DNA from 2 places in the Sulfobacillus thermotolerans genome. Region 1 is predicted to be linked to the other one. Evidence: riboswitches for the same ligand, from Rfam matches in the RefSeq annotation. Region 1 holds a riboswitch; the other holds the start of a gene.
The links. A riboswitch is a leader RNA that binds a small molecule or an ion and turns the genes downstream of it on or off. The one in region 1 is predicted to bind cyclic di-GMP.
Positions count from the first base shown of each region.

Region 2: linked by a shared signal. The riboswitch ahead of ORD20_RS11695 (hypothetical protein) and the one ahead of ORD20_RS01110 (hypothetical protein) in region 1 are both predicted to bind cyclic di-GMP.

Region 1 covers NZ_CP133983.1:247,354-254,339, forward strand. The annotation lists gene ORD20_RS01095 (hypothetical protein) at 1-441, shown strand, start outside; gene ORD20_RS01100 (hypothetical protein) at 393-1,091, shown strand; gene ORD20_RS01105 (IPT/TIG domain-containing protein) at 1,149-1,514, opposite strand; gene ORD20_RS01110 (hypothetical protein) at 1,504-3,219, opposite strand; cyclic di-GMP riboswitch class I at 3,300-3,388, opposite strand; gene ORD20_RS01115 (hypothetical protein) at 3,642-3,863, shown strand; gene ORD20_RS01120 (glycosyltransferase) at 3,860-5,641, shown strand; gene ORD20_RS01125 (hypothetical protein) at 5,698-5,946, opposite strand; gene ORD20_RS01130 (acetamidase/formamidase family protein) at 6,010-6,936, opposite strand.
Region 2 covers NZ_CP133983.1:2,257,226-2,260,984, forward strand. The annotation lists gene ORD20_RS11690 (hypothetical protein) at 88-909, opposite strand; cyclic di-GMP riboswitch class I at 1,450-1,543, shown strand; gene ORD20_RS11695 (hypothetical protein) at 1,599-1,841, shown strand; gene ORD20_RS11700 (hypothetical protein) at 1,838-2,299, shown strand; gene ORD20_RS11705 (hypothetical protein) at 2,365-3,309, opposite strand; gene ORD20_RS11710 (hypothetical protein) at 3,464-3,739, shown strand.

The DNA of each region.
Region 1 (6,986 bases):
TTTAGTCGCGACCCACATTTGGGAGCTATTGGGCTCATATGGAACCCTCTGCCGAGCCTCTTAGAATTACCCATCGTGGCCCTACATCCTTGGTTTCCCGCCGTTGTGTCCCGCGGTATTGCGGGCAATGTGGTGACGGCAGTCTTTGGGGCCATTGGGGTCTATCATTTCAACCACATTATCCAAGGCTTTACGGTTCCGAAGGGGGTGCGAATTACGGCAACCCTCATCTTTGCGCTCAATCCCTTTATTATTCTCTATGGTGCTAATGGAATGACCGACTTGCTTTGGGTAAGCTGTATGTTGGGCAGCTACGATGGACTCTTTGACTATCTGCAACATGGATCGTTACGCCGACTGATGGCTGGGGGCATCTCGGAGGAATTTTTACGTTGTTCTTTTGTTTTGGTAAGCGTAAAGACGCCCGGGCTATTGTGTTAATTGCGGGTACCATTGGGGCGGTGGCGCTCGAGCTGGCTTTCGTCTATTCAGGACATTTAGCCGATTGGGATCGGTATTTTATCACCTTTATTCCCAATGGGCTGTTGCTGATGCTTTATGCGGCCTCAAAAATTCGAATACCTAAAAGTCTGTTATCCCGCAGCTTTTTGTGGGCAGGCTTGTCATTGATATTGATATCAGGAGATGTCGGAACGGTTTTGGCAGTGCAAATTCCCCTCTTGAGTCATCCGAATGGTCCGATTATCGATGCGGCTTTTCGCGGGCAGTCATTGCGGTATGCTGATAATCCTTTTACGTCAACAGCGAACGTGGTGCAGTATATCAATGACCATCCCCACCTTACAATTTTAGCGGATACCTTTATTGATTGGCCAATAGCCGTTCGCATCCATCACCTAAATCAGCTAACCATTACGTCAGATTATGATTTTGCTGCCATTTTGCATAATCCACGAGGCCGGGTCGATGCGTTTTTGGTGCCGCGTCCGCTGTTTACCGCTAAACTCGACGCGATCAATCGCCAATGGCCCGGGTTATGGGCGGGTTCCGTGCCGTGGACACGGCTGATTAAAAGTTTTCCCGGACCTGACAAATTCCGGCTCTACGCGATTTTGCCATCTGCGCCTTAACGTAAATACTCCCCCGCATCTGTCGGAGCCGGGGGAGTAAACATGAGTAGTACGGGTCTATTGCCGAATCGTCAACGACATCAGAGGAGACTGTTCGCCTGTAGAGTTTGTAACTTGAAGCGTAGCAGTACCCGGCAATAGAGCAGGACCCGACGAGCCGTTGGGAATAACTAAGACGACGTGGGAATTGGTCCATTGCAGAATATGAATTTTGTACCAATCACTGGGGGCCCCATAATTAATCCCGTTTTGACTGATTAGCACATATCCAGACCCTTGGGTAGCGCCCAAGTTCGTACCCGTAATCGTTAGGATGGTTCCGGGCTGCAAAGCACTATCAGGGCTTAGCGAAACCCCTAATTGGGGGGGCGGTGTTACCATAACCGGGGCGATGTTGGATACTACGCCGTTGTCAGTTGCCAACTCGATAGTGCCGGGGGGGGGGGGGGGGGGGGGGGGGGGGGGGGGGGGGGGGGGGGGGGGGGGGGGGGGGGGGGGGGGGGGGGGGGGGTGCCGGACCATTGGCTAGGCCTGGTCCCGAATAGCCATTTGGCACTTTAAAGGTAACAGAAGTTGGAGTCCACTGACTAATAGCAATATGGTAGTCATCCCCTGGTCCCCCGTAATTGACGTTGTTCTGGGAGATCTGTACGTACGCCGGAGCTTTCATGGCAGATCCCAAATGCAAACCTTGGAGTGTCACCACTTCGCCATCATACACGGTTCCTGGGCTTTGAATAACAGGAGTATGTTTGTGATAGGTAATCTTCGGCAGCGTGCTGCCTTCGGTATTTTGGCTTAGAGACAGGGAGAAGATGGGGGCCGTCGTGGTGGTACTGAGCAAAGAGGCGCCAGGTACTTCGTAAGTTTGGTCATTGACTGTTACGGACTGGGGCCTCGCCGTTTCATTAATGAGAAATAGGCTTTGGCCCACATTGCTCTTAATCGCTCCGACAACGAAGGAACTGTTGGTCCATGTGCTTAAAACGCCCCCTTGGCCAATAGCGTTCATTAGCTGGGACAGGGCTTGACCAGAGGGGTATAAAGTATTGGCTGGGAGTTCAGGAGACTGTCCATCTCCAGCAAGGGCGAAGAGACCAAATGGCGCGTTAGCATTGGTCGCCACGGGCCAAGACGGTGTTGCCACATGGGCCTGCCCATCATAGCTCCAAACGAAAAGTTTAGAGGCGCCTTCCGCACGCCACAGCATCGCACTCTCTACCATCGCAGCTCCATAAACTGGGCTGATGGATTGTGGGCCCGGTTCCCCACACGGATTGTATTCGGTCACCCATGTTTGGATATGCCCAGCTAAAGAGAGGGGCACATTAGCCGCAATCTCCTCGTGCACGTAATTCATGGCTTGGGAGATGTATTGGGGAATTTGCGTGAGCAATTCGGTGTTCGAGAGGTTTGATGCAAGGGGATAGTCATGGATGCTGACAAAATTGATATAGGGAGCATCAGTGCGTAATACCGTTTGATTCCAGTTGCGGCTATACGAGCCCATTCCTAAAGAGAAAGAAATGCCGACTTTCATTTCGGGGTCAACCGCATGGATCGCTTGGGCAATCTGGGCCGCGCTTTGCGCATAATAGGCGGCAGAGTGCGAGGTATTCATGTTGGCGGCAAAATCCCAGGGACCATATTCCTCGCTACCAATGACAATAGCGGAAATGGGAAGATGATGACTCACGATATATTGCGTGAGAAGAGTAGCGTCTTGGGCATCTCCTCCGCCGGTGAACGTTGGGTTCTCATCATAATTAAAGATAAATAAGCCGCTATTATCCGTAGCCTGTAAGATATGGGACCAGTCATTAAGTGACACCGCACCGGTCCCCCCGTTGCGAAATGTATTGCTGACCCAACTCCACTGGTTGTCGTTAGGAAATTGCTGCATTCCCATGCCCAGTGTTTGCAGGGTTGGTATGGTGGAGGGGAGATTTAACTGACTATCATAGGAAAACACGTCAATGCCGAAATCATTGCGGCTTATCGAGGTGGTAAGGGGGGGCGCAGCAAGAACCGCGTTACTTGCCACCGTGGAAACGGAATGGTTCACGGAAAGAAAAGTTAATGGGAGCGCCAGCGCACTAAGCGCCATCAATTTAACCATCGGCGTCATTGGATTTTCTTCCTTTCATGTCCTCCGACATGAAACGAGACCTCCCGGAAAGCGGGACGGTCTCAAATCCAATGTCCCGTTTCGGCAACTGGCTGGCATTTACCGTAATGGTAAGAAGCCCCTTTAGTTTTGCGTCCCTGTTTTTCAATCAGGTTTGCCCTTATCGGCCGTTTCAATGCTTGACTTGGTTCTTCCAAGTTTTTCTAATCTCATAGTAATCCTAGATGCAAAGAATGTTCAAGATTTTAACAGGTCAAAACCGCAAAATATTTACCAGTTTGCGCCGGTAACGATGGGATTGTAAGACGCAGTCTGAGACGCTAGCTGGTACGGTATCGCGAGACCCTATTCTTTACAATGAGCACAGGAAACCATCTACGATGTGATTAACGCTTTAGGATGGCGAGAGGATGAGGTGGACGATGAAGACTTTGAGACGCAGTGTTTGGACTGCAGGTAGCGTAGCAATATTTCTCGTGGCCATGTTGTTGATGTTTTGGACTATTGATATTCTTCCGCTTGTGCTCTTTGGGGGAATGATTATTGTTTATGCCTCCTTGTCCTCCCAGCAGAATCACAAAAGGAAACCCGTTTTGCATCCGCCTCAGCCAGTCGAGAATTCCCAGAAAGGAAATATCTCATGATAGTCGGTCCAAGTCATTTTGTAGATTCCGCGCCCGCGATGCCTCAAGAGGCCATCGAGAGCATCGACCTCTTTCCCACAAGGAATTCTCAGGGACAAATCCATGACCCCGTTGACCCGAGTGCAGCACTGATGTTAGATGCGGCCAGTGCGCAAAAGGCTGGATTGCTAGCCTTTCGGTTTGATTCGGGCAGGGTCTGTGTGGCTGCGGTGTTTCCCTTAAGTGATGACGCACGAGCTTTATTAGGACGTATTGTCGTGCCGGTAAAACTTTACCGTGCGAGTGCGCGGAGCATTGCTCACGCGTACCGACGCGTCTTGGGTGAACACCATGATGTGCGGCCATCATCTTATTTCGGAGAAACCGCGAGACGTTTAGGGCTCATTTCCTCGCGCGATGTTGACAGCGCGTTGGCAGAACAGGCACGGCGCGGTGGAAAACTCGGCCAAATTTTGGTTCAGCACCGGGTCCTCACTTATTGGGGGGTGGCCCGGGTTGTAGCGTCGCAACTCAACCTTCCTGAAGTGAACTTGTTAGCACAAGATCCAGAAAAAATTGCCCACGAACCCAATCTGAGCCATGTCTGGGCTCTAAGGGAGGAACAGTTTTGGCGCCAAGCCCGGATGGTACCCATTGGATGGAGTGGGTCGGCGGCTGTGCTGGCTGTCGAAGATCCGTGGCAGTCACAACAAGCGGTGGAGGAATTAGAGCGTCTTTTGCCCTCTGCTCCTCAAGTTATGGTGTCTGGCAAGCGTGATATTGAGGCCGTGTTAACGGCCCGATTTCACGTTGTTGATATGGCTATGAGCCGTGACCACCTGGCTACCGTTCGGCCTGAAGATTCTGCCCGAAAGACTATGACACGAGGACAATGGGTTAGTGTTGCTGTCACCTTAGCTTGTGTCGTCGCGCTCTTAGTGTGGCATCCTAGTGTGGCCACATCGGTCCTTAGTAGCTTGCTTATCATTATGTACTCTGTGACCATCGCCTATCGTCTGTGGATGATTCGCCAAGGCACGGATATTCCTGATTCCGCCTTAGGGAGTCAGGATATGGTCGCGGCATTAGACGAGCGCGATTTACCGATTTATACGATTTTAGTACCAGCCCGTGAAGAAGCGGCCGTCTTGCCAACTCTAACACGGGCACTAAATGCTCTTGACTATCCAAAGGACCGACTCGACGTCAAGTTACTGCTTGAAGCTGACGACGAGGACACGATTGCGGCCGCAAAGGCCGCTAACTTACCGCACTTCATCGATATCGTGATTGTCCCCCCAAGCGAGCCACGCACTAAGCCCAAAGCCTGCAATTACGGACTGCAACTGGCCAGAGGGGAGTACGTAACCATTTTTGATGCGGAAGATCTGCCTGAACCTTTGCAACTCAAAAAAGCCATCGTGGCATTTCGTCAGCATGACGATAAACTGGCGTGTGTCCAGGCCAAGCTCTCCTATTTTAATGCGGAACAAAACCTATTAACGCGGTGGTTCACCGCGGAGTATGCATCGTGGTTTGACCTCTTTTTACCGGCGTTATATCGCGCTAAGCTGCCCATTCCTTTAGGGGGGACATCGAACCATTTTCGCATTGACCGCTTGCGCGAGTTAGGAGGATGGGATCCCTACAATGTTACTGAAGATGCGGACCTAGGCATTCGCCTTTACAAAGCCGGTTACTATGCTTCCGTCATCGATTCGAATACGTATGAAGAGGCCAACTCTTCTGCTAACCCACAGTCGCACGCTGTTGCTACTACGTTTGGATATTGGATTTGATCACGGCTTTGACATTTTTCATGTGAAGAGGTACGGCTTCTCCATTGATAGGTTGGTCAAGAAATAATCAGTATTGGTAATATTGTATTTGACAGACGGATTATCCCGGGGTCCATCCGCGACCGCACATTGGTGCCGCGGGGATCGATGTCTTTCACCAAAATATCCTGCGATACCGTGGTGCGGCTCTCGGCGGCTGGCGCGGTCAGCACCGATCCTTGAATCGTGGCGCTCTCGCCGTGGACGGTCCTGCGGATCTGCTGGGCAATATCTTCGGGACTGGCAGATGGTGCGGTTTTTGGCATAGGGAGCACACTCCTTGGAAAAACATAAAGTAGGAAACTGTCGATATCAGGGTGATGTGTCAGTTAATGAAAAATACTCAGGGGTAAATAGGCCGAAACCACCCAATTGGGCTGGTCGACAACCTCCGAGATTTTCAAGTCCACCACCACCGACGACAAAATGTAAGCGTCTAGCGGATCGAGACGATAATTATGGCTGATATAGTCCACCATGGCCCGTACCGCATCTTGTGCGGCCGCCATCAGATCGGGTCCCACGCCCATCGTCGCGTAATAGCCTTGGTCCTCTATTCCAGAGCGTAAAGGCCCACTGGTTTGGAATTGGGGTCCGGGAATCGAATACCCCTTATGCAAGATAAAGCGAAATGCCGTCGTCATAGGACATTCTAATGCACTCACGCATACTTCTCCATCCCCCTGAGCGGCATGAGGATCTCCGACACTAAATAGCGCCTTCGGCACTTGTACGGGTAAATAGAGACGCGTTCCGGTGATTAAATCCCGGCAATCCACATTGCCCCCAAAATGTCCTGGAGGCATAATCAGGGTAGGTTCAGACGTTGCAGGCGTGACACCCATCGTTCCACAAAATGGCCGAAGTGGAATACTGGCCACGTCCTGAAAGCGCGCGACACGCCCATTGCTGATATCCCAAATATGCAGATGAGCGTCAGGAAAGTCTTGCGGTAATAACCCGAATCCCGGAATAGTCCCGGTCCATCCCCATCCACGTGTATGCAAATCGAGCATTTCTATCTCCAGGGTATCGCCCGGTTCAGCACCTTCGATACCCAAGGGGCCAGCTAACGCATAAACACGATCCCAATCCAACTCGGTAAGGATCGCATCCGAAGATTGGGGATTAATCTGCCCATCTGTTACATCACGGAGGTCATACACCACCGTATCCCCGGAAGCAATCGTCAGCACGGGAGCTAAGTGTTGGTCCCACCGAAAATGTACTTGATCTGGAAAATAGTGAGTCGTCATGGCAGCCAATCCTCCTTGTTCTATCCTAAATACTTACCGGTTACTTCCTT
Region 2 (3,759 bases), 1.1 Mb from region 1:
CTCTAGATTAAAGTAATCGGTGTCGCTCCGGTCATCGGTAGGATGATGATCAATGCCATCACCACGAGAGATATTACGAACCATTTTTTATTCACTGTATGGTCCTCCCTGATTTATGGTCATCGCGTCAAATAGGTGCCACGAATCCTCCCATGAGATGGTGGGACGTTGACTGAACCTTTGCGCCACGTTCCATGCTACATGATTATGACACGCCGCAAAGTAGGTTGCGGCCGCCTGCCAAAACTCTGTGCTTTCGATGCCGATGGCTGATCGAGTACGAGCACGCATAAGACAGTCTTGGGCGCGATCATACGCATGGAGGTGCGTCCATCGATAGAGGTATTCCGTGAGCAGGGTAATAGGGAGGTCGGATGTAGCGTAGGCGTCTTCCAACCGCTGTAAAAAGTCTCGTTGTTGATCCCATTGGTTGGTGAGGCGTGCCCACACCACCTGATTGTGCCACACCGCGTGGATGAGAGAAGACTCTTCGAGCATCATCGCAATTTGCTCGACCCGATTGAGCGCGGCAAGAGTGCCGTCGAGCTTCTGGTTATAAAACTGGATAGTTGTCCAACCAATGGTAGCCCACGCCTCCACCAAGGCAAAGCCCCGTTGTTGACTTTCCACGCGCGTAAACTCAAATAAGCGTTGCGCTTCGTCCACCTCGCCTAATAACCAGGCGCATGTGCCGCGATTGAGGGCCATGCGCAGTCCCGATTCCGTGTAACTTCCCGTATGATCCTGAGCGAGTCGATAAAAGAGTTCTGCCGTACGTAATTGTCCAAGCTTTTGGTAGGCAGCGCCCAAGATAGCGAGGAGCCAATAATATTGGTCTGACGGTAAAGTCCACTCTGGATGAGCGAGCCACAGCAGGCCAAATTGTACTGCATGGGGTGCCGCCAACAAAATGCGGATTCCCCACGCTATAATTGGGTAATAATGGCTATTAAGGGGGCTGTGTACTAGAATGAGGCTCAGATTGGATCATACGCCCCCTTGCACCGGAGGGAACCCTATGTTACTTCGTAAAGAACTCCACTACGAACGAGCCGTTGTCACACCACGAAAAATTTCCACATGTTGCCGCGATGCGTAACTTTAGGACAAGACGTGCCGTTTCATAAATCAAGAATGCGATCACCGGAAATAATTCCCGATGATCGGTTCTTCACCAAATAGCAGTCCCTGCCAATCGGCCGGAACTTATGTCTTGTTGCGGGGTATCCGTATTCCGTGATTGAAATAGGTTTCCCTTGCCAGTTGTTCGTCCATCGAGGTTCTGTTGAAATGGCGATATCATCGACGGTGTGTTGAAGCACCCGACCGTGTTGATCACTCAGCAAACGGGGTGTGTTTTCATGGTCGCAGTTCGTGCTTTTCGGCTTTGGTCACTCTCACCGTGCTGGCGTAACTTGTCCGTCCCCATCAGCGTTATATCATTACCAACATTTAACAGGGCACACCCGTGCGGAAGCCGGCGTCGCAAAGTCATAGGGTCTTCCGTCCTGAACCGTCGGGACCAGATAGCCTGACCGCCCCTCACGATCATCGCTCTCGGATCGTCGGTGGAGTGCCCTCCCGAAGGAGATGCGAGGATGATCAGGGGCCTGCAATTGCGTGAGCGGATTATCGTCGACCCTCAACAACAAGGGATATGGCGTGCGCATCACTTTGTGCCATTGCCGATACGGACCTATCGGATTTTGGCGTGCTGTTTGGACCATCCACATCAAATTCTTCCCGATTCTCTGCTCCTGCGTGTCGGATGGCCTGAAGATATTCGTACGCCCGCCGATTTATTTCCCCAGATTCACCGCATTCGTCAGGCCATTGAGTGACGATTTATGCGAACTTCATCGGAATCAAGTACAATTTGAATCCGCGACTGATTTTGGCCATGATCACGATGGAATCGAGTGCGGCCGATACCTGTCAAGGAGTGAACGTGATTAGTGCACCGTATTTAGCGACATGGCAAGACGATTGCGACTGCAATTGTGACGATAATTGTTCCGAGTGTCAGTCCGCCATGAATGCACATTACCAAGATAACCCGCTGATGGCCATTGACCACGGGATCGACTTTCTATTTTCCGATAAGTATTCCACTACAGCAGAAGATTACACGAATATTCTCAGTGCCATTAGCGCTTACAATGGTGCGGTCTGCGGAATGGTTAATGGACAAGTCACCAATTATGGGGCCAGTGTAGCCTATTACGCTGACATCTGTTCCACGACTGATGATGATTTACCTCTCGGTTTTGTGGGTTACGCTGGAGCAGGTTTAAGCTAGTCATGGGAAATAGCGGACGACGAACTCGTCGCATTGCGAGGGGTTCGTTGTCCCACTGTTTATGGCTATCTCGTCTTTATTGAAGTTAATACGTGAATAAAAAGAGAGGTGCCCGACTTTGCCGAGAGCATACGGTCGTAGATGGCACCATTGCCCCGAATTTGCTGTGCAAACGGGGTGAAATCATAAACATTAGAACCGTTAGCCCATGCCGCCTGAAATTGTTCCCCGGAGGCCGTGGCAGTAGCCGCTAATAATCCATGAGGAGCCGGGAGAGATGCCGGATTAATGGTTGCCAGCAAGGATTTTGCAACCGTCATATCCGCTGCGCGGCTTCCGTTACTCACTTGAATCGTCCAGTTGCCGACTGTCCATTGGAGAACACCTGACGGATAGAGCCTTGCGGTAATGCTAGAATTCAAAAAAACGGATGTGGAGTGCGTTCCGAGTCGTGTCAATGGGATCCAAGTCGGAGCCGCCTGCGTTTGAAGAGCGCTATAGGCTTGCGTCGCCGAACCATAATGGGACCCTTGGATGGTCGCAATCCATATATGGGAGGAATGGGGGATCTGTGCGCTATTCATCGGCAATGCGGTGGCACTCCTCCAAAATGTCACCTGATACGAATGAGAAGATTCTTGTGTCGTAGCGGTAACAGGCCACGAGGGATGCGAATCGATTGATGGAATATAGGTGGGTAATTCCACCGGCATGGGAAACTGCCTATGGATCACAACAGCAATGGATGTATCTAATGAAGAAGTATCGGTGATAGGGGATTTCGATGCAATCGGTGATGTCGTTGATATCGATGCAGACGGTGTTATCGTAGGGGAAGCACTCGGTGACGCAGAAGGCGTCGTGGTCCTGCCATTCGGTTGCACTGTAGCGGAACTGGGACTATGGTCAGCGCTTGTCGGCGTTCCCGCGAGGTGATTGCTGATCCCACACCCCGCCAACGCGAGCGTTCCCAGTGCTACCCCTATCATGGGGAAAAGGTATTGTCTCATGCGGATGCCTCCCGGCTAGAATGTTGAATGCGATGATGATCGGTCCTATTGAATAACGATGGAGCGAGTCGACCGGTTACGTTCTAAGAAGGAACTGGCGGTCCATCGACAGGTCACCGAGGATCAGAATAGAGAGGAGAGGACACGATGCTGATTGCTGACCTGGTCCATGCTCGGTACCACCACGGGGGCTGTTCTGTTCGTCCATGTGGGCCTCTTTTTGACACGCCGCCTGTTCCCCCATGCACCGACAACCATGATCGCGCTGGTTACCGCCGAAGTCATCGTCTGGGGATACGGGGGTTTGACTTCAGGGTGGTCGCTAACGAGCATGCTGTTGTGGACGAGTAACGGTCTTATTGTGACGGCGATCACTCTGGGGAGGTTAACCGCCATCCAATCGGTGGTGTCTCGTGGCATTTTACATTGAACTAAATCCCCAGTATCATT